DNA from 4 places in the Metapseudomonas otitidis genome. Region 4 is predicted to be linked to each of the others. Evidence: riboswitches for the same ligand, from Rfam matches in the RefSeq annotation. Region 4 holds a riboswitch; each other region holds the start of a gene.
What was found. A riboswitch is a leader RNA that binds a small molecule or an ion and turns the genes downstream of it on or off. The one in region 4 is predicted to bind cobalamin.
Positions count from the first base shown of each region.

Region 1: another riboswitch for cobalamin. It lies ahead of cobW (cobalamin biosynthesis protein CobW); the one in region 4 lies ahead of PotMrB4_RS17480 (TonB-dependent receptor).
Region 2: another riboswitch for cobalamin. It lies ahead of cobG (precorrin-3B synthase); the one in region 4 lies ahead of PotMrB4_RS17480 (TonB-dependent receptor).
Region 3: another riboswitch for cobalamin. It lies ahead of PotMrB4_RS14605 (energy-coupling factor ABC transporter permease); the one in region 4 lies ahead of PotMrB4_RS17480 (TonB-dependent receptor).

Region 1 covers NZ_AP022642.1:875,185-882,032, reverse strand. Annotated here, with positions in the region: gene PotMrB4_RS04155 (NAD-dependent epimerase/dehydratase family protein) at 1-789, opposite strand, end outside; gene PotMrB4_RS04150 (sugar nucleotide-binding protein) at 782-1,666, opposite strand; gene cobM (precorrin-4 C(11)-methyltransferase) at 1,878-2,630, opposite strand; gene PotMrB4_RS04140 (cobalamin biosynthesis protein) at 2,627-3,067, opposite strand; cobalamin riboswitch at 3,166-3,359, shown strand; gene cobW (cobalamin biosynthesis protein CobW) at 3,451-4,503, shown strand; gene cobN (cobaltochelatase subunit CobN) at 4,564-6,848, shown strand, end outside.
Region 2 covers NZ_AP022642.1:856,953-863,800, reverse strand. Annotated here, with positions in the region: gene PotMrB4_RS04070 (cobalt-precorrin-6A reductase) at 1-715, opposite strand, end outside; gene cbiE (precorrin-6y C5,15-methyltransferase (decarboxylating) subunit CbiE) at 712-1,914, opposite strand; cobalamin riboswitch at 1,995-2,199, shown strand; gene cobG (precorrin-3B synthase) at 2,288-3,601, shown strand; gene PotMrB4_RS04055 (precorrin-8X methylmutase) at 3,598-4,224, shown strand; gene PotMrB4_RS04050 (precorrin-2 C(20)-methyltransferase) at 4,224-4,970, shown strand; gene cobJ (precorrin-3B C(17)-methyltransferase) at 4,970-6,616, shown strand.
Region 3 covers NZ_AP022642.1:3,186,066-3,192,913, reverse strand. Annotated here, with positions in the region: gene PotMrB4_RS14620 (methanobactin export MATE transporter MbnM) at 1-549, opposite strand, end outside; gene PotMrB4_RS14615 (MbnP family copper-binding protein) at 546-1,424, opposite strand; gene PotMrB4_RS14610 (TonB-dependent hemoglobin/transferrin/lactoferrin family receptor) at 1,435-3,489, opposite strand; cobalamin riboswitch at 3,817-4,012, shown strand; gene PotMrB4_RS14605 (energy-coupling factor ABC transporter permease) at 4,066-4,749, shown strand; gene PotMrB4_RS14600 (LysR family transcriptional regulator) at 5,220-6,119, shown strand; gene PotMrB4_RS14595 (GGDEF domain-containing protein) at 6,153-6,848, shown strand, end outside.
Region 4 covers NZ_AP022642.1:3,821,284-3,828,131, reverse strand. Annotated here, with positions in the region: gene PotMrB4_RS17500 (CynX/NimT family MFS transporter) at 1-183, shown strand, start outside; gene PotMrB4_RS17495 (FecCD family ABC transporter permease) at 325-1,347, opposite strand; gene PotMrB4_RS17490 (ABC transporter substrate-binding protein) at 1,344-2,309, opposite strand; gene PotMrB4_RS17485 (ABC transporter ATP-binding protein) at 2,306-3,085, opposite strand; gene PotMrB4_RS17480 (TonB-dependent receptor) at 3,096-5,249, opposite strand; cobalamin riboswitch at 5,358-5,561, opposite strand; gene PotMrB4_RS17475 (class I SAM-dependent methyltransferase) at 5,680-6,309, shown strand; gene PotMrB4_RS17470 (IS110 family RNA-guided transposase) at 6,453-6,848, opposite strand, start outside.

The DNA of each region.
Region 1 (6,848 bases), 2.9 Mb from region 4:
CAGACCGCCCACCACCTCGCCGATGGCCGCCAGCAGTTGGTTCAGGCTGGTGGACTGGCGCAGGCCGACGTTCACCGCCCCCACCTCCACAGCCGGCATCTCCAGCGCCTCGGCCAGCACCTGCACCAGGTCGCCGACGTAGAGGAAGTCACGGGTCTGCTCGCCATCGCCGAAGACGGTGATGGGCGAACCGGCCAGCGCCCGCTCGGTGAAGATGCTGATCACCCCCGAGTAGGGCGACGATGGGTCCTGGCGCGGGCCGTAGATGTTGAAGAAGCGGAAGATCGCCGGCTCCAGGCCGTGCTCGCGCCGGTAGAAATCCAGGTAGTGCTCGCTGGCCAGCTTGTCCGACGCGTAGGGCGTCAGCGGTGCCTTGGCGGTGTCTTCGTCGATGGCCTGGCCTTCGCCGTTCTGGCCGTAGATCGCGGCGCTGGAGGCGAACAGCACGCGCTTCACCCCGTGGGTGCGCATGGCTTCGCAGACGTTCAGGGTGCCGATGAAGTTGGCCTGGTGGGTCGCCACCGGGTCATCCACCGAAGCCTGTACCGAGGCCACGGCGGCCAGGTGCGCCACCGCCTTGCAGCCGGCCATGGCACGCGCGACCACCGCCGCATCGGCCACGTCGCCCTCGATCAGCTCCAGGTGCGGGTTGTCCAGTGCCAGGTTGCCGGGCTTGCCGGTGGAGAGGTTGTCCAGCACGCGCACGGCGTGCCCGCGGGCCAGCAACTGGTCCGCCAGGTGCGAACCGATGAAGCCGGCGCCGCCGGTGATGAGGATGGGATCAGCCATGTCGGTAGTAGCGGTCCAGCAGGGCCGGCAGGGCCGCACGCCAGGCGCGCGGCTTGATGCCGAAGGTGTGGAAGATCTTCTTGCAGGCCAGCACGGCGTGCTGCGGTTCGTCCGCCGCGTCGGGGCGGGCCGCGTGGGCCTGCGGGGTGATGTCCTGCACCTTCAGCGGGTGCAGGGCGCGTGCCTCGGTGAGCACCGCCTGGCCCAGGGCCAGGGTGGTGGTCGCCTCGTGGGCGCCGTAGTGGTAGGTGCCCCACAGCGGCGCGGCGCAGTCCAGCTGCTTGAGCACCGCCAGCATGACCCGCGCGGCATCGTCGGCCGGGGTCGGGTTGCCACGGCGGTCGTCCGCCAGGCAGATCTCGTCGTCCCGCTCGGCGCGGACCAGGAAGCGGCCCAGGGTGCCTTCGCGGCTGTCGTCCAGCAGCCAGCCGAAGCGCAGCAGCACATGGCGCGGGCACAGGGCGCGAACGCTCTGCTCGATGCGCCAGAGGGACTGGCCACGCAGGCTCAGGGGAATGGTCTCGTCCTTCTCGCTGTAGGCCGTGGCGCGGGCGCCATCGAAGACCCGGTAGCTGGAAGGCTGCAGCAGCACGATGTTGTGGTGCTGGCACAGCTCGGCGAGGCGCTCCACCGACCGCTCCTGGGCCGCGAAGCGCTCAGCGCTCACGTCTTCGGCCTGGAACCAGTCGAAGTAGTAGGCGAGGTTCACCACCGCGTCGGGGCGGGTGTCGTCGAGCAACTGCGTCAGGCTGGCGGCGTCCCAACCCTGCTCGGGCGGGCGCGGGGCGAGGAACCCCACATCATCCTCGGCACCCAGGCGAATCAGCGCCTGTCCAAGGGCATTGCCACCGCCCAGCAGCATCAAGCGCATTCGCATAAGGAGTCAGGTCGCTCAAGGCCGAAGTCATACGGACGGGCCGGCCAAAGGCCGGAAAGGCTGCATTCTGCGGGTTTCACAGCGGTACGTCACTACAGGCCCGCCGAAAAGCCCGGGCGGATCGGGGCGGGCAAGGCGAACGCAGGCGAAAAAGCCGGCATCCGGCAGGCAACACTCAGCGATATGCAGCGATCCTCTCGCGACCGAGCCGTCACTCGCCCGGCCGGTACAGGTGCGCATGCCCGGCGCGGTACAGCGACGAGTCGGCAAAGCCCTCGGCCGCCAGCACCTCCCCCACCAGGATCAGCGCCGTCCGGCGAAAGCCCACGGCCCGCACCTTCTCGGCGATGTCGGCGAGGGTGCCGGTGACCTGGGCCTGGTCCGGCCAGCTGGCGCGGTGGATCACCGCCACCGGGCAGGCCGGCCCGTAGTGCGGCAGCAGTTCGGCGACGATTTCCTCGATCCGGCTCACCCCCAGGTGGATCGCCAGGGTCGCCCGGTGACGGGCCAGGTCCCCCAGGGACTCGCCCTCGGGCATCCGCGTCTTGCTGGCGTGGCGGGTGAGGATCAGCGTCTGCGACACCTCCGGCAGCGTCAGCTCGCAGCCCAGCAGGGCCGCACAGGCCGCCGTGGCAGTAACGCCCGGCACGATCTCGTAGGGAATGCCACGCTCGCGCAGGTGGCGGATCTGCTCGCCGATGGCGCCATACAGCGACGGATCGCCCGAATGCACCCGCGCCACGTCCTGGCCCCGGGCATGGGCCTCGGCCAGCAGCGCAACGATCTGCTCCAGGTGCAGCTCGGCGGTGTTCACCACCTGCTGCGCCTGGTGCCCCTCCAGCACCGCCTCCGGCACCAGCGAGCCGGCATAGAGGATCACCGGGCAGCGGTGGATCAGCCGCTGCCCCTTCACCGTGATGAGTTCCGGATCGCCCGGACCGGCGCCAATGAAATAGACCGTCATGGCCGTTCAGCCTCCAGGTGGATGCAGGCCAACGCGCAGGTCGCGCGAGCACTGCGGCGTTTGTCGAGCAGCAGGTGCGAAGGCCCCTGCCCCAGCCGATCGGCCAGCGCCAGGGCCGCCGCCTCGGCCACCCCCGCACTGCCGGCCAGGGCGCGGACCCGCTCGGACGGCTGGCTCAGGCGCGCCTCCAGGGCGTTCAGCGCCTCGGGGGAAACGCCCTGCAACGGCAGGTTGCGCTCCGCCGCCAGCGCCTGCAGGCCTAGCTCCAGGGCGCGGTCCTCGCGGGTCGCCAACGCCGCCAGGCGCGCCGGCGGCACCCCGGCCTCGGCCAGGCAGGCATCCAGCAAGGCCCCCAGCTCCGCCGCCGTGCAGCCCTGGCGGCAGCCGAAACCGGCCACCAGCGAAGGCGGCGTCAGGGAAGGAGCAGCGGGGTTCATGGCGTGGCAGGCGACCGGGCGGGAAAAATCCGCGCAAGGACAGCACGGGCCCGACGAGGCGTCAACCAACGCGATTGACCGCCGCCCGGGCCCTGCGTAGCCTTCCGTCCTTTCGAGGTTCTCCAGCGAGCGCTGGAGCTAAGAGGGAACGTGGTCCAAGCCACGGCTGCCCCCGCAACTGTAAGCAGCTGATGCCCTGTCCACAGCCACTGCCCACGGGCGGGAAGGCGGACCCGGCGGCGCCCCGCGCCAGGCTGCGAGCCAGGAGACCTGCCTCGGCGAATTTCCAGACAACCGGGCGGGGTGATCCGGTGGCGAATACCTCCAGTGGGCCCGGCCCGCTGCATTCGTCATGCCCGCCACAGAGCACCTGAGAGGCGCGCATGAAAACCCTGGCCAAGCTCCCCGTCACCATCGTCACCGGCTTCCTCGGTGCCGGTAAGACCACCCTCCTCCGCCACATGCTGGACAACGCCCAGGGTCGCCGCATCGCGGTGATCGTCAACGAATTCGGCGAGCTGGGCATCGACGGCGACATCCTCAAGCAATGCAGCATCGGCTGCAGCGAGGAAGAGGCCGTGGGCCGCGTCTTCGAACTGGCCAACGGCTGCCTGTGCTGCACCGTGCAGGAAGAGTTCTTCCCGGTCATGCGCGAACTGGTGGCGCGCCGTGGCGACCTCGACCAGATCCTCATCGAGACCTCCGGCCTGGCCCTGCCCAAGCCCCTGGTGCAGGCCTTCCAGTGGCCCGAGATCCGCAATGCCTGCACCGTGGACGCGGTGATCACCGTGGTGGACAGCCCCGCCGTCGCCGCCGGCACCTTCGCCGCCTTCCCCGACCAGGTGGACGAGCAGCGCAAGCAGGACCCGAACCTCGACCACGAATCGCCCCTGCACGAACTCTTCGAAGACCAGCTGGCCAGCGCCGACCTGGTGATCCTCAACAAGACCGACCTGCTGGATGCCGACGCCCTGGCCGCCGTACGCGCCGAAGTCAGCGAAGAGCTGCCGCCGGCGGTGAAGGTGGTCGAGGCCGCCTCCGGCAAGCTTCCGCTGGACGTGCTGCTGGGCCTGAACGCCGAAGCCGAGCTGCACATCGACAGCCGCCCCACCCACCACGACCACGAAGAACACGAGGACCACGACCACGACGAGTTCGACTCCTTCCACGTCGACCTCCCGGAAGTGGACGAGCGCGCCCTGCTCGCGGCCCTCGGCCAGTTGGTGGAACGCCACGCCATCCTGCGCATCAAGGGCTTCGTCGCCGTCACCGGCAAGCCCATGCGCCTGCTGGTGCAGGGCGTCGGCAAGCGCTTCGACAAGCACTTCGACCGCGCCTGGCGCAGCGACGAGCCCCGCGCCACCCGCCTGGTGGTGATCGGCCAGGAGCTGGACCAGGCCACCATCGCCAACGAACTGCGCACCGCCCTGGCGTAACCACCGAACCGGCGCCTCTCCCCCGGGAGAGGGCCGCTCCACCGAGCCGAGGCCCGAGCCATGCACCTGTTGCGCACCCAGCCCGGCGGCTTCGTCCCCGACGATGGCATCGCCCATCTGGCCCAGACGCCCGCCGAGCTGGTCATCCTCTGCAGCGGCGACTCGCACCTGGCGCTGCTGGCCGAGGCCGCCCGCACGCTGCCGGAGGACTACCCGAGCCTGCGCCTGGCCAACCCGATGCAGCTGCAGAACCACGCCTCGGTGGACCTCTACGTCGACGAGGTGCTGCAGCACGCCAAGGTCATCCTCATCTCCGTGCACGGCGGCGTCGGCTACTGGCGCTACGGCATCGAGCAACTGGTGGCGCTGGCCGAGCGCGGCGCCACGCTGATCCTGGTGCCCGGAGACGACCGCCCCGATCCCGAGCTGGCACGGCTCTGCACCGTTCCCACAGAGGATGCCGAGCGCTACTGGCACTACCTGCGCCAGGGCGGGCTGGACAACGCCCGGCAGCTGTTCGCCTGCCTCGCCAGCCGCTGCCTGGGCCACGCGATGCCCTGGGAGGAGCCCAGGGCGCTGCCCCGCGTCGCGGTCTACCACCCGCGCCAGCCCAACGCCGGGCTCGCCCACTGGCGCGCCGACTGGCAACCCGAGCAGCCCGTGGTGGCGCTGGTGTTCTACCGCACCCACCTGCAGGCGGCGAACACCGGCTTCCTCGACACCTTCTGCGAACGCCTCGCCGCCCAGGGCCTCAACCCCCTGCCCATCGCCGTGGCCAGCCTCAAGGAGGCCGCCTGCCTGGCCACCCTCGAAGACTGGCTGGACGAGGCCGGCGTCGAGCTGATCATCAACACCACCGGCTTCGCCCAGTCCTCGCCGGAGGCCCCCAGCCTGCGCCCGTTCCGCCGCGACGTGCCGGTGTTCCAGGCCATCTGCAGCCTGGACAACCAGCCCCAGTGGGAGGCCAACGCCCAGGGCCTGGGCCCCCGTGACCTGGCCATGCACGTCGCCCTGCCGGAGCTGGACGGCCGCCTCATCACCCGCGCCATCAGCTTCAAAGGCCTGGCCTGGCGCAGCGAGCGCAGCCAGAGCGACGTGGTCTGCTACCTGCCCCATGTCGAGCGCATGGACTTCGTCGCCGAACTGGCGCGGCGCTGGCTGCTGCTGGCGCGCAAGGCCAACGCCGACAAGCGCGTGGCGCTGATCCTCGCCAACTACCCCACCCGTGACGGCCGCATCGGCAACGGCGTGGGCCTGGACACCCCGGCCGGCGCGCTGAATATCCTCCGCGCCCTGGAGGCCCGGGGTTACCCCGTGGCCGGCCTGCCGGAGAGCGGCACCGCCCTCATCCACAGCCTGCTGGGCGGCGTCAGCAACGACCTCGACAACCTCGACGCCCGCCCCTGCGCCCAGAGCCTGGCCCTGGACGACTACCTCGCCTGCTTCTCCCGCCTCCCCGAAGCCAACCAGCGGGCGGTGACGGAGCGCTGGGGCGAGCCGCAACAGGACCCGATGTTCCGCAGCGGACGGATGATGATCGCCGGCCTGCGCTTCGGCCTCGCCTTCGTCGGCATCCAGCCGGCGCGGGGCTACCAGTTGGACCCGGCGGCCATCTACCACGACCCGTCGCTGGTACCGCCCCACGGCTACCTGGCCTTTTATTTCTGGCTGCGCGAGGTGTTCGGCGCCGATGCGCTGGTGCACGTCGGCAAGCACGGCAACCTCGAATGGCTGCCCGGCAAGGGTGTCGGCCTGTCCGCCGAATGCTGGCCGGACGCGGTGATGGGGCCGCTGCCGAACATCTACCCCTTCATCGTCAACGACCCCGGCGAAGGCGCCCAGGCCAAGCGCCGCGCCCAGGCGGTGATCATCGACCACCTGATGCCGCCGCTGACCCGCGCCGAAACCTACGGCCCGCTGCGCGACCTGGAGCGCCTGGCCGACGAGTACTACGACGCCTCCCTGCTCGACCCCCGCCGGGCCGTGCAGCTGCGCGGCGAAATCCTCGAACTGGTCAGGGCCACCGCCCTCGACCGCGAGCTGGGGCTCAGCCTCAACGACGACGCCGACAGCTGGCTGCCGCAGCTGGACGCCTACCTCTGCGACCTCAAGGAATCGCAGATCCGCGACGGCCTGCACGTGTTCGGTGAATCCCCCGTGGCGGGCCTGCGCGACGACACCCTGCTGTCCCTGGTGCGCATCCCCCGTGCCGACGGCAAGGGCGGCAACGCCAGCCTGCTGCGCGCCCTCGCCCGCGACCTGGCGCTCGACCGCGACCCGCTCGACCTGGCCTGGGCCGAACCCTGGGAAGGGCCGCGCCCCGCCGTGCTCCAGGGCGTCGACGA
Region 2 (6,848 bases), 3.0 Mb from region 4:
AGGGGCCGAGGGCCTGCCAGAGGGCCTCGACCGAGTCGAATTCGCGGGTCACCGGCGGCAATGCCGGGCGCTTGAGGATGAGCACCGGCAGGCCGCGCTCACGGGCCACCTGCAGCTTGGGCTCGGTGGACTGGCTGCCACTGTTCTTGCTGATCAGCACGTCGGTGCCGAGGCGCTCGAACAGCGCACGCTCCTCGTCCAGGTGGAACGGCCCGCGCGAGCCGATCACCTCGAAGCGCTCGCCGGGGGCCTGCCCCTGCAGGCAGCGCACCGTCCAGTGCTGGTGCTCGGGCACGCTGTGCAGGTGCTCCAGCGGCTCGCGGCCGAGGGTGAAGAAAGGCCGGCGGAACGGCGCCAGCGCGGCCATCAGGCCGGCCCAGTCGTCCACCTCGTGCCAATCGTCACCAGGGCCGGCCTGCCAGCCGGGGCGGCGCAGCGCCCAGCAGGGCACCCCGGCCAGTTCGGCGGCGCGGGCGGCGTTGTGGCTGATCTGCGCGGCATAGGGGTGGGTGGCGTCCAGCAGTAGGTCGATGCCTTCCTCGCGTAGGTACTGCGCCAGCCCATCCGCCCCGCCGAAGCCGCCCACGCGCACCTGGCAGGCCAGGTCCTGGGGCACCTTGCCGAGGCCGGCGAGGCTGTACACATGGGCGGGGCCGAGGCGACGGGCCAGGGCCAGGGCCTCGGTCACGCCGCCCAGCAGCAGGAGGCGGCTCATGGCTTGAATGCTTCCAGCAGGGTGATGGGCAGGGCCGAGCGCCAGGTGTCGAAGTCCCCCAGCGGCTGGGCCTGGGCGACGGCAATGCGGGTCAGGCTGCCGCCGTGGTCGGCGCGGAAGGCCACCAGGGTCGCCTCGCTCTGCAGGGTCACGGCGTTGGCCACCAGGCGACCGCCCGGCTTGAGCCGCGCCCAGCACTGCGCCAGCACGCCGGGGTCGGTGACGCCGCCGCCGATGAAGATGGCATCCGGCACCGGCAGGCCCTCCAGCGCGGCCGGGGCTTCGCCGGCCACCAGCTGCAAGCCGGGTACGCCGAGGGCGTCGCGGTTGTGCTGGATGTGCGCCTGGCGCCCGGCGTTGGCCTCGATGGCCAGGGCGCGGCATGCCGGATGGGCGCGCATCCACTCGATGCCGATGGAACCGCAGCCGGCACCCACGTCCCACAGCAGCTCGCCGGGGCGCGGCGCCAGGCGGGCCAGGGTGACGGCGCGGACATCGCGCTTGGTGAGCTGGCCGTCGTGGCGGTAGGCGTCGTCGGGCAGGCCGCAGGTGACCGGCAGCGCGCGGGTGCCGGGGTCAGCCGCCACCTCCACCGCCACCAGGTTGAGGTCGGCCACCGCCACGTCGCTCCAGGCGTCGGCCAGGCCGTCGAGCCGGCGCTCCAGGGGGCCGCCCAGGTGCTCCAGCACGGTGAGGCGACTGGCGCCGAAGCCGCCCTCGGCCAGCAGCGCCGCCAGGGCCGCCGGGGTGCGGCCATCGTTGCTCAGCACCAGCAGCCGCGCGCCGGGGTGCAGGTGGCCGTTGAGCACCGCCAGGGGCCGCGCCACGGTGGACAGCAGCGTCACCTCCTGCAGCGGCCAGCCCAGCCGTGCCGCCGCCAGGGCTGCGGACGAAGGCGCCGACAGCACCTGCATCTCCCCGGCCGGCACCTGCCGCGCCAGGCTGGCGCCCACGCCGAACAGCATCGGATCGCCACTGGCCAGCACGCACAGGGCCGTGCCCCGCCGCGCCAGCACCGGCTCCAGGGAGAACGGGCTCGGCCAGGGCGTGCGCACGGCACGGACGCAGCGCGGCAGCAGCGCCAACTGACGCGGCGCCCCCACCACTTCAGTGGCCCCCAGCAACGCATGGCGCGCCGCCTTGCCGAGGCCCGCATAGCCGTCCTCACCGATACCCACAACCGTCAGCCAGGGCTGCATGGAAACTCCCGTTTCTAGCGAGGTGTCAGCCGCTTGCCGTTCCGACAGGCAGCCTTTTCCTCATGTCGCGCAAAGCGGGCATAATAGCGCCCTTCATCGGTTGCCGGCCCCTACAAGGCGCTGGCCAGTGCCCATCCGGGCACTGAGGGAACACGGTCGCACCGTGGCTGCCCCCGCAACTGTAAGCAGCGAGTCCACGCACCCTGGCCACTGAGCAGCGCTCGGGAAGGCCGCGGAGGATGACGACCTGCCAGCCAGGAGACCTGCCGGTGAAACCAGTCGCGTGTGAGCGCATCGGGCGGGGTGTATCGATGCAAACGTGTCCCTGGGCTAGGGATATTCCGGTCGCCGCGACGCCAACCAGGGTGACCCGTTGAAACAGGCCGAATCCGCTGCCGCCACCGTCCGCCCCTCGGCCTGCCCGGGGTTGCTGCGCATCGTGCAATCCGGCGATGGCGGCATCTGCCGCATCAAGCTGCCCTGTGGCCGCCTCCAGGCCCGCCAGGCCCGCGCCGTGGCCGCAGCCGCCCGGCAATACGCCAGCGGCGTGATCGAGGCCACCAACCGCGCCAACCTGCAGATCCGCGGGGTAAGGATCGGTGCCGAAGCGGCGCTGATCGATGCACTGCTGGCCGCCGACCTGGGCGCCCCCTCGCCGGGTGCCGACGACGTGCGCAACCTGATGGTCAGCCCGCTGCTGGGCCTGGCGCCCGGCCACGAGACGACCGCCGCCCTGGCCGATCGCCTGCTGGCCCTGCTGCAGGACACCCCGCGCTTCCACGCCCTGTCGCCCAAGTTCGCCCTGCTGCTGGACGGCGGCGAAGCCCTGGCCATGCTGGAGCACCCCCACGACCTCTGGCTCTGCGCCCTCGGGCCGCAGGCCGACGCCCTCTTCGCCTTCGGCCTGGCCGGGTGCCCGCCGCAACAGGCGTACGACGCCCCCGCCCTGGGCGCCGTGCCCGCCGCCCAGGTGCCGGCTTTGGTGGAGGCGTTGCTGCACCTGTTCCTCGACCGCGCCCGCCCCGAGCAGACGCGCATGCGCCACCTGCTGGCCGACCTCGGCCCCGCCGCCCTGCTGGCGGAGCTGGAAACCCGCCTCGGCGCGCCCCTGCATGCCGTGCCGGACTGGCGCCGCGACACCGCCGGCGCCCTCGGCCACCTGGGCGCCGTGGCTGGCCGGCATGCCGGCGGCGCCGCCCCCCTCGGCCGGCTCGATGCCGAACAACTGATGGCCCTGGCCGACCTGGCGGACCAGCAGAGCGACGGCCACCTGCGCCTCACCCCCTGGCAATCGGTGCTGCTGCCGGCCCCCCGCGATCTCGACGGCGCCCTCGCCGCCCTCGCCGCCCTGGGCCTGGTCACCGACCCCGACGCGCCCCTGGCCCGGCTCATCGCCTGCACTGGCTCCAGCGGCTGCCCACGCAGCCTGGCCGACACCAAGGCCGACGCCCTCGCCCTGGCGCCGCACCTGCCGCCCCGGGTGCAGCTGCACCTGACCGGCTGCCCGCGCTCCTGCGCCGCCGCCCACGTCGCGCCCTTCACCCTGCTGGCCCGCGAACCGGGCCGCTACGACCTCTACCAGCGCGCCCGCAGCGGCTTCGGCCTGCTGCTGGCGAGCGACCTCGACCTCGAACAGGCCAGCGCCCGACTGGCCGCCACTCCTGACAGCTGGAGCTCCACCGAATGATCGATTACATCCGCGATGGTCAGGAGATCTATCGCCATTCCTTCTCCATCATCCGCGCCGAGGCGGACCTCAGCGCCATCCCGCCGGACCTGGAGAAGCTCGCCGTGCGCGTCATCCACGCCTGCGGCATGGTCGACGTGGTGCAGGACCTGGCCTTCTCCCCCGGAGCAGGTGCCGCCGGCCGCGCCGCCCTGGCCACTGGCGCGCCGATCCTCTGCGATGCGCGCATGGTGGCCGAAGGCATCACCCGCGCCCGCCTGCCGGCCAACAACCCGGTCATCTGCACCCTCAACGACCCCGGCGTGCCGGAGCTGGCCCGCGAACTGGGCAATACCCGCTCGGCAGTGGCCCTGGAGCACTGGCGCGCGCACCTGGAAGGCAGCGTGGTGGTGATCGGCAACGCCCCCACCGCGCTGTTCTACCTGCTGGAGATGCTCGACGCCGGCGCCCCGAAACCGGCGCTGATCCTCGGCTTCCCGGTGGGCTTCGTCGGCGCGGCCGAGTCCAAGGACATGCTCGCCGCCGACAGCCGCGGCGTGCCCTACGTGGTGGTGCGCGGCCGTCGCGGCGGCAGCGCCATGGCCGCCGCCGCCGTCAACGCCCTGGCCACGGAGGTGGAGTGATGAGCGGCAAGGGACGGCTGATCGGCCTCGGCGTGGGCCCGGGCGATCCGGAACTGATCACGCTCAAGGCCCTGCGCCTGCTGCAATCGGCCCAGGTAGTGGGCTACTTCGTCGCCAAGGCCAAGGCCAATCGCGGCGAGGGCGGCAACGCCTTCGGCATCATCGAGCAGCACCTGGCGGACGCCCAGGTGCGCATGCCGCTGGTGTACCCGGTGACCACCGAGAAGCTGGAGCCGCCGCTGTCCTATGAAACGGTGATCAGCGACTTCTACGACACCGCCGCCCAGCAGGTGGCCGAGCACCTCGACGCCGGCCGCGACGTGGCGGTGATCTGCGAAGGCGACCCGTTCTTCTACGGCTCCTACATGTACCTGCACGACCGCCTGGCCGACCGCTACGAGGTGGAGGTGGTGCCCGGCGTCTGCTCCATGCTCGGCAGCGCCGCCGTGCTCGGCCTGCCGCTGGTGTACCGCAACCAGAGCCTCTCGGTGCTCTCCGGGGTGCTCCCCGAGGCTGAACTCAAGGCCCGCCTGGCCACCGCCGAAGCCGCCGTGGTGATGAAGCTCGGGCGCAACTTCGACAAGGTGCGTCGCGTGCTGGGCGAGCTGGGCCTGGCCGACCGCGCCCACTACGTCGAACGCGCCACCATGGCCAACCAGCGCATCGTGGCCCTGGACGAGGTGGACCCGATGGCCTCGCCGTACTTCTCGATGATCCTGGTCCCCGGCCAGAAATGGAGGGGCTGATGAACGCCCCCGCCATCGTCCTCCTCGGCAACGGCGGCCTGGCCGTCGCCCGTCGACTCCAGGCGCTTTATCCACAGGCCCGGGTGCTCGGCCTCGCCGGCCGCGTCGACGGTGCCGACGAGCGCTACAGCGAGTTCGGCGAGACCCTGCGCGAGCTGTACCGCAACGACACCCCGATCATCGCCCTGTGCGCCGCCGGCATCGTCATCCGCACCCTCGCACCGCTGCTCGCCCACAAGGGTGCCGAACCGCCGGTGCTAGCCCTGGCCGAAGACGGTAGCGCCGTGGTGCCGCTGCTAGGCGGCCTGGGCGGGGTCAACAGCCTGGCCCGCGAGATCGCCGCCTGGCTGGACGTGGCCCCGGCCATCACCACCAGTGGCGAACTGCGCTTCGGCACCTGCCTGCTGGACCCGCCAGAGGGCTACGCCCTGGCCGACCTGGAACAGGGCAAGCGCTTCGTCGCCGACCTGCTCGGCGGCCAGACGCTGCACGTGGCCGGTGAAGCCCCCTGGCTGGAATCCGTCGCCCTGCCCCGCGACAGCGCCGCCAAGCTGACCCTGCACATCACCCCCGAACAACGCCCTGCCGCCCGCGACGAACTGCTGATCCACCCCCGCGTGCTGGTGCTGCGCGTGGAGGGCGAGGCCTCGGCCGAGACCATCCGCCACGCCCTCGCCACGGCCGGCCTGGCCCCCCAGGCCCTGGCCTGCCTGGTGGCCGACCCGGCGCGCATGAGCGACGCCGGGCTGGCCGCCACGGCCGCCGAACTGGGCGTGCCGCTGCGCTTCGCCAGCGATGACACCGACCTGCCCGCACCGGTCGCCCGCCTCGGCGCGCTGCAGCTGTACCGCGCCGACGCGCCCCTGGACCCGGCCCGCATCGGCCAGGCCCGGGGCCGGCTGACGGTGATCGGCCTCGGCCCCGGCGACCCGGCCTTCATGACCCCCGCCACCCGTCAGGCCCTCGACGAAGCCCAGGACCTGCTGGGCTACGAAACCTACATCCGCATGGCCGGCCCGCTGCGCACCGACCAGGTGGCCCACTGCACGGACAACCGCGAAGAGCTGCAACGCGCCCGCCACGCCTTCGAGCTGGCCGCCAGCGGCCGCCGGGTGGTGGTGGTGTCGTCCGGTGATCCGGGCGTGTTCGCCATGGCCGCCGCCGTGCTGGAAGCCCTCGACGACTCCCGCGAACCGGCCTGGCAGCAGGTGGACCTGCAGATCCAGCCGGGCGTCTCCGCCGCCCTGGCCACCGCCGCCAAGGCCGGTGCGCCGCTCGGCCACGACTTCTGCCTGATCTCGCTCTCGGACAACCTCAAGCCCTGGGACGTGATCGAACGGCGCCTCGACCACGCCGGCGCCGCCGACTTCGCCATGGCCTTCTATAACCCCATCTCCAAGGCCCGCCCCTGGCAACTGGCCCGCGCCCTGGAGATCGTCCGCCAGCACCGCACGCCCGAGACCCTGGTGGTGCTCGGCCGCGACATCGGCCGCCCGGCGGAGAAGCTCACCGTGACGAACCTCGGCGACCTCACCCCCGACCAGGTGGACATGCGCACCCTGGTGATCATCGGCTCCTCCCTCACCCGCCGCATCCCCCGCCCCGACGGCCACGAATGGGTCTACACACCGCGCTGGTATCGCTGAGCCACGTCCTTCGGGATAACCACAGTTCCCGGGCTGAAGCCCGGGCTACAGCGGTGGATCGGTAGTCACCGGATGGCATCGCGGGCGGGGCGCGGATTGATGCGGTTCGCATAGCTCACCGCATCCTACGGACTCACACCGTTCCGGCGTTGAGACGGTGGAGCGCGATCCACCCGGCGCAGGCTCGCGTGGGGGGATGACGCTCTTTTCATCCACCAACTCCCGGCACCCA
Region 3 (6,848 bases), 640 kb from region 4:
GGCGGCGATGGCGCGGATCACCGAGGCCATGGTGATGGGCTCGGGGCTATCGGGGAACGCCTGGGCGAACAGCGGCGGGTACAGCGGCTCGTCCCGCAGGCGCTGGAGGATGGTGGCGCGGTTGCCGTCGTTCACCCCCATCTCCACCGGGTCGTCGCCGAACAGCGGGCCTTCCATCTGCCGCTCCAGGGACACCACGGCCGGGTTGGCCCAGTTGTAGGTGGCGTTCCAGGCCACGTTGGCCAGGCCCGGTGCGTTGCGGTGGGTGAGGGCGCCGGCGCTGCCGGTGGAGCGCGGCGCGCGGTCGCTGAAGGCCTTGGCCTGCAGGTGGCAGCCGGCGCAGGCGAGGGTGCCGTTGCCGGACAGGCGCGGGTCGTAGAACAGCCGGCGGCCCAGCTCCACCTTGGCGGCGCTCATGGGGTTGTCCGCCGGTACGCGGGGCGCGGGTACGTGGCTGGGCAGTGGCCAGGCCCAGTCCTGCGCCAGGGCGCTGCCGACCAGCCCGAGGCCGGCCAGCAGTGCGGCGAGTCGGCCGATGCGCCGCGTCATGGCCGGGGCACGACGCGCAAGGCCGGAACCTGGCCATCCGGCAGCGGCTGGCCGCTGGCCAGGTCCAGGCCGAGGCGGGCGAACACTGCCGGGCATTCGGGGTCGTCCGGGCCGCTCATGCAGCCCACCGCGCCGCCCTGGTCACGGCCGAGCTGGCTGCCGGCCAGCAGGCTGGACAGGTCCAGCGCCACGGCATCGCGCCGGGGGTCGAAACCGCGCAGGGAGACGGGCACCCGGTTGGCCCGCAGGCAGGCCACCGTTTCGCCGGTGAGCGGGTTGCCGCTGCAGCCGGTGGAGCCCAGGTGCAGGTACCAGCTGGGCGCGCGGGCGCCATCGGCCTTGGCTACGCCGCCTTCGGGGTTGACCTCGACCTTGGCGAACTTGCGCCCGGCCTGCCAGCTCCAGCCCATGGCGGCGATGTCCAGGGGTGGGCCCTGGAGTTCGGTGCTGGTGTGGTTGAGGGCCTCGGGCACGCCGAGGCTGAAGCGCAGGCCGACGTAGTCACCGGCCGGTGCCTGGCCGCGCACCTGGGTGCGGGTGGCCGGGGTGCCGCCCTGGCAGGTGCCGGTGGCGTCCTCGAAGTCCAGCAGGGCGACCTGGCCGTCCTGCCAGTCGTCGTGGTCGAGCACCAGGGGCACGGCCTGGCCGTCGGCGCGGACCAGCGCCACGTCCTGCACGTAGAACCGTGCATCGCGCAGGGTCGAGGAGCGGGCATCAGCGCCCAGCGGGCCCAGGGGCGCACCGCAGCGGGCGGGGTGTCCGTTGGCCAGCAGGGCGAAGTCGATCACCACCGGCTGCGGGCCGCTGGGGGCTTGGGCGGCGCATGCCGAGAGCAGGGCCGTGCCGAGCAGAAGGGGAAAGCGATGAGCGTGCATGGACGGCCTCTCAGAAGCGCGAGCTGAGGGTGAGGTTGACGCTGCGGCCTTCCTCGTAGCTGAAGGTGTTGGCCTGGGTCTGCTGGTAGGTGGCGTAGGCCTGGTCGAACAGGTTGGTCACCCCCAGGTCGACGCGGTACGGGTCGCGCTCCCAGGTCAGGCCGATGTCGTGCAGGGCGTAGCCGTCGCGGCGGCGCAGCAGGGTGTCGTCGTAGTCCTGGGCCTTGACGAACTGCCCGCGGTAGTTGATCGACCATTGCTCGTCGAGGCGGTAGCCCAGGGTCAGGGCCAGCTTGTCCGGCGGTGCGTAGAGGTCGGCGCCGGTCTGGGCGTTGCGCGAGCGCAGCTGGGAGTACCCCAGGCCGACGCTCAGGCGGTCCAGCTCGTAGGCCGCCTCGATCTCGCCACCCTGGCGCTCGGCCCGGGCCACGTTGCGCCGCTGGAACACCTGGCCGACGCCGGCGAAGGGCGCCTGGCGCACGTAGGTGCCGACCACCTGGGAGTCGATCAGGTCGTAGACGTCCTCGTCGAAGCCGGTGGCCTTGAGGCGGAACTGGTCGCCGGCGGCCAGCAGGTCGCTGAAGTCCAGGGTGAAGCCGGCTTCCCAGGTCTTGCTGGTCTCCGGTTCCAGGCCCGGGTTGGGGCGGAAGTTGAACAGCGCCCGGCGGGTGTCCAGGTTGCCGTACATCTCGGTCATGGTCGGCGCGCGGAAGGCTTCGCCGTAGCTGACGAACAGCCCCAGGGGGTCGATGGGCTGATACTTCAGGGCGATCTTCGGCGAGAGGCGGCTGTGGCGGGCGTCGCCCTGGCCGGGGGAGGACAGCCTGTAGTCGTCGTGGCGCAACGCGGCGATCAGGGTCCAGCGGTCGAAGGTCTGCTCGCTCTGGATGAAGCCGCCAAGGGCGCGCAGCTCGCCGTCGGGCAGCACCGAGTTGCCCTGGCCGTTGGAGGTGTTCTCGGCGGTGTCCTTGTAGTAGTCCACGCCGTAGGTGAGGCGCTGCCGGTAGTGCTCGCCCACCTCGAAGGTGCTGGTGTTCTGCAGGCTGCCGCCGTCGGTACGGGTCATGGCCGAGGTGTCGGCCTGGGGCGGTGTCGAGCGGCTGTGGCCGGCGAGGCTGAAGCGGGTGCGGTAGAGGCTCAGCTTGCCGTCCAGCCAGCTGCGGTCGGTGTCGTGGAACGACCAGTTGCCGGTGTACTGCTCCTGCCGGCGGCGGGTGTCCTGGTCGAAGGGGAACACCAGGTTGCCGCCGGGGTTGGTGGGGCCGGTGAAGTCGTCGTCGAAGGTCTGGCGGCTCAGCTCCACCCGGTTCAGTTCGCCCAGGTTGAGGCCGGCCTTGAGCAGGCTGGCGCCCAGGTCGCCGTCGTTGGGGTACTCCGAATCCGCGCCGCCCTTGCCGGTGTGAATGGCGCCGTAGTTGCGGTAGGTGGCACTGGCCAGCACGTCGGCCTGGTCGTTCAGTGCTGCGGCGGTGAGGTGGGTGGAGAAGGCCTCGTTGCCGCTGCGGTAACCCACCTTGGCCTGGCCGCCGTAGCCGCGCTCGGGGTCGACGTAGTCCTCCGCTGCCAGGGTTTCGAAGGCCATCACGCCGCCCAGGCCGCCACTGCCATAGGCCGCCGACATGGGGCCGCGCACCACGTCCACCTGGCGGATGAAGTCGGGGTCGAGCAGCAGCGGGCTGTTCACGCCGCCCTCGTTGTTACGCCGCGCACCGTCCACCGTGAGGATGATGCGTGGCCCCTGCAGACCACGGATGGCGGGGATCTGTGCCGCAGGGCGGGGGCCGCCGCCGAAGTTCACGTTGGGCAGGCTGCGCAGCACGCTGGACAGGCTATCGGCCTGGGCATCCTCGAGGGCCTTGCGGTCCACCGTGGACACCGAGGCCGGCAGGTCGAAGCTGCTGTTGGCGCTGCGGGTGGCGGTGACGGTGGTGCTGTCCAGCACCAGGGTCTTGCCGTCTCCCTGGGCCTGGGCGGCGGCGCAGAGCAGGAGCAGCAGCGGCCAGGCCGTGGCGGGCGAGGGGAGGAAGGCGGAGCGCCAGAACGAAGGGGATGGCATCACGGCCATGGGCGTCGGTCCCTGTTGTTGTCGAGTGGTTCCGGGAACGACCTGTGCCGCATGGCGCCGAGCTGTCCGATCCCTGGATGACTACCGGGCGCCTCATGGCGCCCGCATGCACTTGGCAGGCCTCTGGGGCGCTGCGGGACGGATGCTAGCAAGGGCCCCCGATGCGGCCCGACTGCGACGAGCTGCCACACCCCGGGCGCCCGGAGGCCTGCGGGTGGCGCCTGGCTGGCAGGGGAAAGTCGACTGTGGCGGACTGTCGCAGGCAGGGAGGCGCACGGGGCGCTCGCAGGGGCGCAAAAATTTGCCTTTGCCGCCCGCAGGCCCGCCAGTAAGATGGCCGCCGATGGTTTCCGGGCAACCGCCCGGAGCAACAGGGAACATGGTGCGGCGCAACGCCCAGGCCATGGCTGCCCCCGCAACTGTAAGCAGCGAGCGAAACCCGAAGCACCACTGGCCCCGGCCGGGAAGGTGGGTGGAGCATTGACCTGCGAGCCAGGAGACCTGCCATCCGTAACGGGCACGAGGCCCGACCCCTAGAACTGGTCACCGCGCGGTGGGCGCGGCAAGGAACCGCACATGCATATCGAACCCGGCGTCGTCGAAGGCGCCAAGCTCCTGCTCAGCTATGGCACCGCCGTCACCGCCTTCGGCCTGACCGCCAAGATGGCCTACGACAGCATCCGCACCAACGGCGGCATCAGCGCCCTGGCCCTGCGCAGTTTGATCGCCACGGCCCTGGTGTTCTGCTTCTTCGAGGTGTTCCCGCATCACGCGGTGGGCGTCTCCGAGGTCCACCTGATCCTCGGCTCGACCCTGTTGCTGATGTTCGGCGCCGGCGCGGCCGCCATCGGCCTGGCCGCCGGGCTGCTGGTCCAGGGCCTGTTCTTCGCCCCCTTCGACCTGCCGCAGTACGGCATGAACGTCACCACCCTGCTGGTGCCCCTGTGGGGCATCAGCCTGCTGGCCAACCGCATCATCCCGGCTCGCACCGCCTACGTGGAAACCCGCTACAGCCAGGCCCTGGCGCTGTCCACCGCCTACCAGGGCGGCATCGTCGCCTGGGTGGCCTTCTGGGCCTTCTACGGCCACGGCTTCACCGCCGAGACCCTGGCCTCGGTGAGCACCTTCGGCCTGGCCTACATGAGCGTGATCCTGGTGGAACCGCTGATCGACCTGGGCGTACTGGCCCTGGCCAAGACCCTGTCGCGCTACAGCCAGGGCCCTCTGTTTAACGTCCGCCTGCACCACGCCGCGGCCTGATCCGACACACCTGCCGCCCGGCTGCAATGGACGGGCGGCCTCGTCATTACCCTTCGAATCTGTCCTGTTTCCGTCGCCCAAGTTTCACATGGCTGTGAATGTGACGACTTTCCGACGCCTCGCAACATCCAAGTTCGCCAGTAAACGGCGGCACATGACAACTTCCCCGGATTAATCCCATCGCTCACAACTTGGCCAACTTCCAAGTTTCGTCCGGCTCAATACGAAATTTTCCCTCGAACTGCTGAAAGCCCCGCCGCGTGTGGGCTTGGCGCACTCCTTGACAAAAGTCCGGCGCCATTGAATCGACCTCGCAAAGCACGGCAGTTAGCGCGCTACTTGCCGACTAAGTTCATTCGAAAAATGGAGATTGGCAGTCCGGAAATGTAGGTTCTCTGCAAAAAATACGGCTGTTAGCATGAAAACTGCACGACGCGGATAAGTCTCGACGAGTTTCGAAGTTGGTGAAGATGCTGGATGACTTGGCTTTATTCGTGCAGATCGTACGGGCAGGGAGCTTCGCAAAAGCAAGCAGGGTACTAGGGATACCTGCCAATACCCTCAGCCGCCGCCTGATGAGCCTGGAACGCAGTCTCGGCACGGCCCTTTTTCTCCGCTCCACCCGGTTGCTGCGCTGCACGGCCGATGGGGAGCGGCTCTACCAGAAATGCAAGACGAGCATCGACCACCTGGGCAACGCCCTGGCCACCTTGCGTGACGACGCCCAGGGCATCGTCGGCCAGGTGCGCATCCAGGTGCCCACGGGTTTTTTCGAATGCCAGGAGAACGGCTTCTTCAGCCAGCTCCTGCGCCAGCACCCGGGGCTGGAACTGGACGTGGTGGTGGCGGACCACGAGCCGGACCTGGTGCTGGACGGGCTGGACCTGCTGTTCTTCCTCGGTGAGCTGAAGAACGACGCCTACGTGGTACGCAAGCTGTTCGACCTGGAGCTGGGTCTCTACGCCAGCCCCGGCTACCTGGCCATGCACGGCGTGCCGGAGCGGGTGGAGGACCTGGCCGAACATGCCTGCCTGCACCTGAAGAACGTCCAAAGCTGCGAGTTGCATTCGAGCTGCGGCCGCCGGACCTATCGCCTGCGCCCTAACGGGCGGCTGGCGACCACGTCCAGCTCGGCCCTGCTCAATGCAGCGATCAACGATTCGGGCATCGCCCTGCTGTCCACCCTGGCCGCGGAATGGCGCAAGGAGCAGCTGGTGCGCATCCTGCCCGACTACGCCGTACGCGGGCGGGCGCTGCATGCCGCCTATTCCAGCCACCGCACGCTCTCGGCCTGCGGGCGTGCGGTGCTCGACTTCGCCGTGGCGACGGCCCAGCAGGCCTGCGACCTGGTGCAGACCGGGCATGCCTGATGGGGACCGGCGCCGCCGGGGGGAGAGTAGGGAATGCGCGATCCGGACAACGAGCAGCTGTACCAGGCACACCAGGGCCGGACCTTCATGCGTCCGCGCTTTCCGCCCCGCCTGGAGCAGCAGTACCGCGAATCGCTGACGCGGGATTTCCTGCCGTTCCAGAAGGCCTCGGCCGTGGTGGTGCTGCTGGTGTGGGCGCTGTTCATGGGGCTGGACCTGCTGCACTTCGACCTGCAGGCCGGTCTCGATGGCTGGCTGGTACTGCTGGCGGGGGTGCGGGTCGGCATCCTGCTGCTGCTCACCGGCCTGGTGCTGCAGATGCTGCTGCGCGGCATCGAGGCCTACTCGGTGCGCTTCGCCTCGTGGGTGCTGCTATTGGTGCTGGCCGGTGGCATGGCCTCGATCTTCATCTACCGCATCAAGGGCCTGTATTTCTCCGACGGCATCTTCGCCTTGCTCGGCGTGGCGGCCTTCTTCCCCCTGGGCATCAGCTTCCGTCGCAGCCTGCTGGTGGCCCTGGCGCTGTTCGCTCTCTGGCTGCTGGTGGGCTACCCGGTGTACGCCGCAGAGGCACCCGAGCAGTACGGCTCGGTATCCCTGGTGTTCCTGCTGTCGATCCTCGCCTGTGCCACGGGGGGCTACATCCGCGATCAGGTCAAGCGCGAGCAGTTCCTCCTGCGCGAGCTGCTCAAGTGGCAGTCCAGCCATGACCCGCTGACCGGCCTGCAC
Region 4 (6,848 bases):
GCCCAGGGCGTGGGCTACACCCTGGCCGCCATGGGCCCGCTGGCGGTGGGCGTGGTGCACGACCTGACCCACGGCTGGAGCGCGGTGGGCTTCATCTTCGTCGGCGTCAGCCTGGCGGCCACCGCCTTCGGCCTGGGCGCCGGGCGCAACCTGCTGGTGAACGCCCGCAGCGAACACCTCTGACACCCGCACCCACGACAACGCCGGCCCCGGGGCCGGCGTTGTCGTTTCCGGGTATATGGGTGCCGTCCGCAGCCCGTGCTTCAGCCCGGGATTGTGTGCTGCCTGCTCCCGGACTGAAGTCCGGGCTACGGGGAGGGTGCGTCAGCGGCGGCGCAGCAGGCCGACGAAGAACAGCCCGCCGATGGCGGCGGTGGCGATGCCGATGGGCAGGTCCTGGGGGGCGGCGAGGGTGCGGGCGCCGACGTCCACCCAGATCAGAAACAGCGCGCCGAGCAGTGCGCTGGTGGGCAGCAGGCGGCGGTGCTCGGCGCCCACCAGACGGCGCGCCAGGTGCGGCAGCATCAGCCCGACGAAGCCGATAGCACCGCTCAGGGCCACCAGCACGCCGGTCAGCAGCGAGGCGCAGAGGAACACCCAGAGGCGCACCCGGCGGGGTTCGAAGCCGAGGCTGGCGGCGGTGTCTTCGCCGCTCATCAGTGCGTTCAGGCCGCGGGCCTGGGCCATCAGCAGCGCCAGGCCGAGGGCCAGGCTGACGGCTGGCAGGGCCAGCAGCTCCCAGCGGGCGAGGCCGAGCCCGCCGAGCATCCAGAACAGCACCGAGCTGGCGGCATGCGGGTCACCGAGGAACAGCAGCAGGTTGACCAGCGCCATGCACAGGAAGGACACCGCCACGCCCGCCAGCAACAGGCGGTCGCTCTCCAGGCGGCCGTGGCGGCTGGCGATAGCGAGCACCAGGGCGGTGCTCGCCAGGGCGCCGACGAAGGCTGCCAGGGGCAGGCTCAGGTGGCCGGCGAACTCGCCCAGGTAGAGCACCACCAGCACCGCGCCGAGGGCGGCGCCGGAACTGACGCCCAGCAGGTGCGGGTCGGCCAGGGGGTTGCGGGTGGTGGCCTGCAGGGCGCTGCCCACCAGGGCGAGGCCGGCGCCCACCAAGGCGCCGAGCAACACCCGTGGGGCGCGGATCAGCCAGACGATGCTGGCCTGGCCGTCGCTCCAGTCGCCCCGCTGCAGCAGCCCCAGGCGTTCGCCGACGATGGCCCAGACCTGCTCCTGGGGCAGCCGCGCCGGGCCGAAGCCGAGGGCGGCCACCAGCGACAGCGCCAGCAGCGCGGCCAGCCCCACCAGCAGCAGGCGGAAGGCACCGGCCGAACGCAACGGCCTCACCGGGCGACCCCGGCGAACACCTGCGGGTGCAGCCCGGCGGCGAGGGCTTCGATGGCGGCGGCGTTCTCCACCGAGGGCGTGGCGTCCAGGTAGGGCAGCACCAGAAAGCGCCGCTCGCGGATGGCGGTGACCCCGGCCAGGGCCGGCTGGGCCAGCAGGAAGTCGCGCTTCTGCTGCCAGCTGCGCTCGCCGTAGTCGACGATGACGATCACCTGCGGGTCGCGCTCCACCACGGTTTCCCAGTTGACCTGGGTCCAGCTGGCGGCCAGGTCGCTGAGCAGGTTATGCCCGCCGGCGGCTTCGATCAGGGCCTGGGGCATGCCGAGGCGGCCGCTGCTGAAGGGGCGGTCTTCGCCGCTGTCGTAGAGGAACACCCGGGGCCGCTCGGCGACGCCGGCCAGGCGTTCGCCCACGGCCGCCACGCGGGCCTTGAGGCCGGTCACCAGGGCCTGGGCGCGGGGCTCGACGTCGAAGATGCGGCCGAGGTTCTCCAGGTCGCGGTAGAGGTCATCGAGGCTGGCCGCCTCGCGGGGCATGACGTGGGCGCAGGACTCGCTCAGTTCGTACACCGGGATGCCCAGCGGCGCGAGGGTGGCGGGGGTGACGTCGCCACCCACGTGCATGCCGTAGTTCCAGCCGGCGAAGAAGAAGTCGGTGTCGGCGGCCAGCAGGGTTTCCACCGAGGGGTACTTGCGGGCCAGTTCCGGCAGGCCGGCGAGGGCCTCGCGCAGGCTCGGGTCGAGGGTCTTCCAGCCGCTGACGCCGCTGTAGCCGGCCATGCGCTCGCGCAGGCCGAGGGCGATCAGCATGCCGGTGAGGTTCACGTCCTGGCTGACGGCGTGGGTGGGGGCGTGCTCGAACACCACCTGGCGGTTGCAGCTGGTGATGGTCACCGGGTACTGGGTGGCCTGGGCGCTGCCGGCGAGCAGCAGGGCGGCGAGGGCGAGGGAGCGGCTTTTCATGGGGGAGTGATCCAGGTGATGCGTGGGTGGCCGCCGATGGGGTGGCGGTCCACCAGCGCTGGGGTGCCGAACACCTCCAGCAGGCGTTGCGGCGTGAGCACGGCTTCGGGGGTGCCGCTGGCTACCAGGCGGCCGCCATCGAGCACCAGCAGGCGGTCGCAGAAGGCGGCGGCGAGGTTGAGGTCGTGGAAGCTGGCCAGGGTGCTCAGCCGCAGGCGGCGCAGCAGGGCCAGCAGCTCCAGCTGGTAGCGCGGGTCGAGGTGGTTGGTGGGTTCGTCGAGCAGCAGCAGGCCGGGGGCTTGCACCAGGGCGCGGGCCAGCAGGGCGCGTTGTTTTTCGCCGCCGGAGAGCCGGGCGAACGGGGTGTCGCGGTGGGCCTCCAGGGCCACCTGGCGCAGCGCTTCGCCGACCCGGGCGCGGTCGGCGGCGGTGTCGCCGTCGAACGGCCCCTGGTGGGGCGAGCGGCCCATGGCGGCGACCTCGGCGACGCTGAGGCCGAAGTCGCTGGGGAACTCCTGCAGCACCACGGCGACCCGCTGTGCGCACCAGCGCGGCGGCTGGCGCCAGATGTCCTCGTCGTCCACCCGCACCGTGCCGCCGTGGGGGCGGGCGGCGCGGTAGATGCAGCGCAGCAGGCTGCTCTTGCCGCTGCCGTTGGGGCCGATGAGGCCGACGAACTCGCCTTCCGCCACGTCCAGCCCGATGCCGTCCAGGGACCAGCCGGCGAGGGCGCCGTCAGGGGCCCAGCGCAGGTCATGGAGGTTCAGGCGGGACATGGCGTAACCCTCAGAAGCTGTAGTCGGCGGTGACGAAGAACGAGCGCGGCTGGCCCAGCAGCCACTGCTGGCCGCCGTTCTGCTGGGTGACGGCGTAGCGGCGGTCCAGCAGGTTGTTCAGCTCCAGCCCCAGGCGCGTGTCGGGCAGCACCTGCCAGCCGAGGTTGGCGTCGAGCACGGTGTAGCCGGGTACTTTGACGGTGTTGGCGGCGTCGGCGTAACGGGCGTCGACGTAGCGCGCGCCGAGGCCAGCGTCCAGGTCATGGCCGAGCGCCTTGCTGACCCAGAGGTTGGCGGTGCGCCGTGGCACGTCGGTGGGGCGGTTGCCGGACCGGGAGACGAGAAGATCGTCCTTGGCCTCATTGAATTCGTCGTACTCGGCGCGCAGCAGCGAGGCGTTGGCCGAGACGTGCCAGCCCTGCTCCAGAGCCAGTTCCAGGGTCGCCTCCAGGCCGTCGGAGGACTGCTGGCCGATCTGCTGGGCCTGACCTTTTGCTGATTCGCGGGAGAGCAACTTCTTCTTGACGATGTGGTAGGCGGCCAGGGTCCACTCGCCGCGCCCGTCCCAGAACTGCTGCTTGAGGCCGAACTCGGTCTGCTTCGACTCGGTCAGGTCCATATTCTGCTGGCCAGAATTGAGGGTGATGAGGTTGCTGACGCCGTCCTCGCTGGTGGAGTACTGGCCGTAGAAGGACAGCTGCGGGGTGGCGGCGAACACCAGGCCGGCGCGCCAGTTGCCGCCCTGGATGCTGCGGTCGCTGCGCAATGGTTGTGCGCGGTTCTCGTTGGGAAGATCGGTGCGGTCGATGTGGTTCTGGTCGCGACGCAGGCCGGTGACCACGGACCAGCGCTCGCTCAGTTGGGTGCGGTTCTCGGCGAACAGGGCGGCGGTGTGGGTTTCGCTGCGCGAGTGCGGGCGGTAGGCCGAGGCGCTCTGGAAGTAGCCGGGGGCGGGGTTCCACGGGTCGACGTAGTCGCCGTCGATGTCGGTGTAGGGCGCGTTGTTCAGCAGGTCGAAGCGGATGCGGTTGAACTCGCCGCCGACCAGCGTGCGGCTGTCGAGGCCGAACAGTGAGTGGTCGAAGGTGAAGGTCTGGCGGTCGCCGATCTGCTCCTGCTCGTGCTTGATGCGCAGCTGCTCGGCGCGCTTCAGCTGGCCCCGGCCGGCGTCCCAGGTGTAGGCCTCGGCGTTGCGCCAGTAGCGGCGGCTCTTGATGTGGTAGAGCTGGTTGCTGGCGCTGAAGCCTTCGCTGGGCGTCCAGTCGGTGACGAGCCGGGTCCACTGGTCGTTGTAGTGCAGCTCGGCGTTGTGCAGGTTGTAGTTCTTGTCTTTCAGGCTGTCCCGCAGGTGGCCGTCGATCAGCGGCGTGCCGAAATAGTTCATCGGCTGCAGGTCGCCCTGGTCGTGGGCGAGGGTGAAGGCCAGGGCGTCGCTGGCCTGCCAGCGCAGGGCGGCGCTGAGGCCGAGGTTCTTCGAGTCGCCCCGGTCGATCCAGCCGTGGCTGGCCTCGCGGTTGAGGTTGAGGCGGTAGCTGAGGGTGTCGGTGAGCGAGCCGCCGCTGTCCAGGGCCATCTGCTGGCGGTCGTCGGAGCCGTAGCCCAGGCGCAGGCGGTTGCGGATCTCGCCGTCGAAAGGCTTCTTCGGCACCACGTTGATCACCGCGCCGGTGGCGCCTTCGCCGTAGAGCACCGAGGCCGGGCCACGGATCACGTCGATGCGCTCGACCATCCACGGGTCGGTGGGGAAGGTGGTGGTGCCCATGCCGGTGTAGAAGCGCGTGCCGTCGTACAGCTGCATCACCGAGGCGTGGCCGGTGAAGCCCCGGGCCGAGAGGGCGGTGCCGCCGTTGCCGGGGGTGCCGATGTGGGTGATGCCGGGGCTGCGGGTCACGGCGTCCTGCACGGTGGCGTTGTTGCGTGCGCGCACCTCGTCACCGCTGATGGCGCTGGTGCTGGCCGGGGTTTCCAGGGCGGACAGGCCCAGGCGCGAGCCGGCGGGCACGGGCGTGTCGAGGCGGATGGCGGTGTCGTCCGCCTGGTCGGTGACGGCGGTGGCCGGTAGCGCCAGGGTGCCGTCTTCGGCGTGCAGGGAGAAGGAAATGGATAGCGCGAGCAGGCCGAAGGCGGCGCTCGCCGGAGCGTTGGAGCTGAAGGTACGGGACATGTCGTTCCTATCACGTCAGGAATGAATGGAGCCCGGAGGGAATGCAAAGGCGCGCGCGGGCGCGTGCACCCGTGCGAGAAACCGGCCCGTGCCCGCCCACCGCGGGTTTGCCTATCGATGCTCCAGGCCGGTCTCCGGGCTTGCGAGGATCACGCCGCATTCGCCTTCCCATGCCGTGGGCACAGTGGCGTACCGAATGCAGCGCTCGCTTACCGTTGCGGGGGCAGCGCCGGACTGGTCCTGATGGACGCACCGGCTTCCCGTTTCACCTCACGCGCGGCGGCGTGAGGCACCTGGAACGGCGCGCATCTGACCACTGGCACGGGGTGGCGTCAACCGTTGTCGGGAATCATTCGCCCTGTCGGCCGGCCATGGCCGTTCCCATCGCAGCCGGTAGAATGCCCGCCGCCGTTCACTGCCCGGAGGCCCCATGAGCCTGGAACCCCACGATCTCGATGCCATCAGCGCCATCACCCTGGATGACTACCAGCGCAATGCCGAGGGCTTCCGCGAGGGCACCCGCGACCACGACGTGAGCCAGAACATCGAGGCGCTGCTGCGCCATCTGGGGCCGGGCGGGCCGTTCGACATCCTCGACTTCGGCTGCGGCCCGGGGCGCGACCTGCAGACCTTCCGCCGCCTCGGCCATCGCCCGGTGGGGCTGGACGGTACGGCGCGCTTCGTCGAAATGGCCCGCACCGATGCCGGTTGCGAGGTTTGGCAGCAGAACTTCCTGGCGCTGGAGCTGCCCGCCGAGCGCTTCGATGGGGTGTTCGCCAATGCCAGCCTGTTCCACGTGCCGCTGCAGGAGTTGCCGCGTGTACTCGGCCAGTTGCACGCCACCCTGCGGCCGGGTGGCGTGTTGTTCAGCTCCAATCCACGGGGGCAGAACGAGGAGGGCTGGAACGGCCAGCGCTACGGCGCCTGGCACGACTACGCGCGCTGGCGTGAGTTGCTGGAGGCGGCGGGCTTCCAGGCGCTGGAGCACTATTACCGGCCGGCGGGGCTGCCCCGCGAGCAGCAGCCCTGGCTGGCGAGCGTGTGGCGGAAGCCGGCCTGAGCAACGGCCATTGCCGGGGGGCTGTCGAGAGATGCCTGGGCAGGGCACCGTCTGAAAAGCTATGCCCAAAAGCGTGTTGCTGATTATCGAGTTCTATTGATGTCACCTGTTTCGCCTTGCCGGGCGAGCAACCGTGTTCAGCGTCAAGCCACTTGAGGCCTGAAATGTGCCTGATCACGGAGCATCGCATTGAGGATGGTGAGCAGTTTCCGCATGCAGGCGACGACCGCTACTTTGCCGGGTTTCCCCTGTTCTTTTAGTCTCCGATAGAAGCTGTGCACGACCTCGTTGCGGCTGCGAATGGCCGACAGCGTGGCCATGTAGAGCACCTTCCTGACTTCGGATCGCCCACCCCAAACTCGCCGGGTACCCCGGTAGTAGCCGCTGTCCCGGTTGAAGGGCGCGACACCCACCAATGCCGCAATCTGCTTGCGGTTCAGGTGGCCCAGCTCTGGTAGTAGAGCCAGCAACGTGATTCGACATACGGGCCCAATACCTTTCACTTCAGCCAGCAAGTCATCCTTGGCCCGCCAGATCTC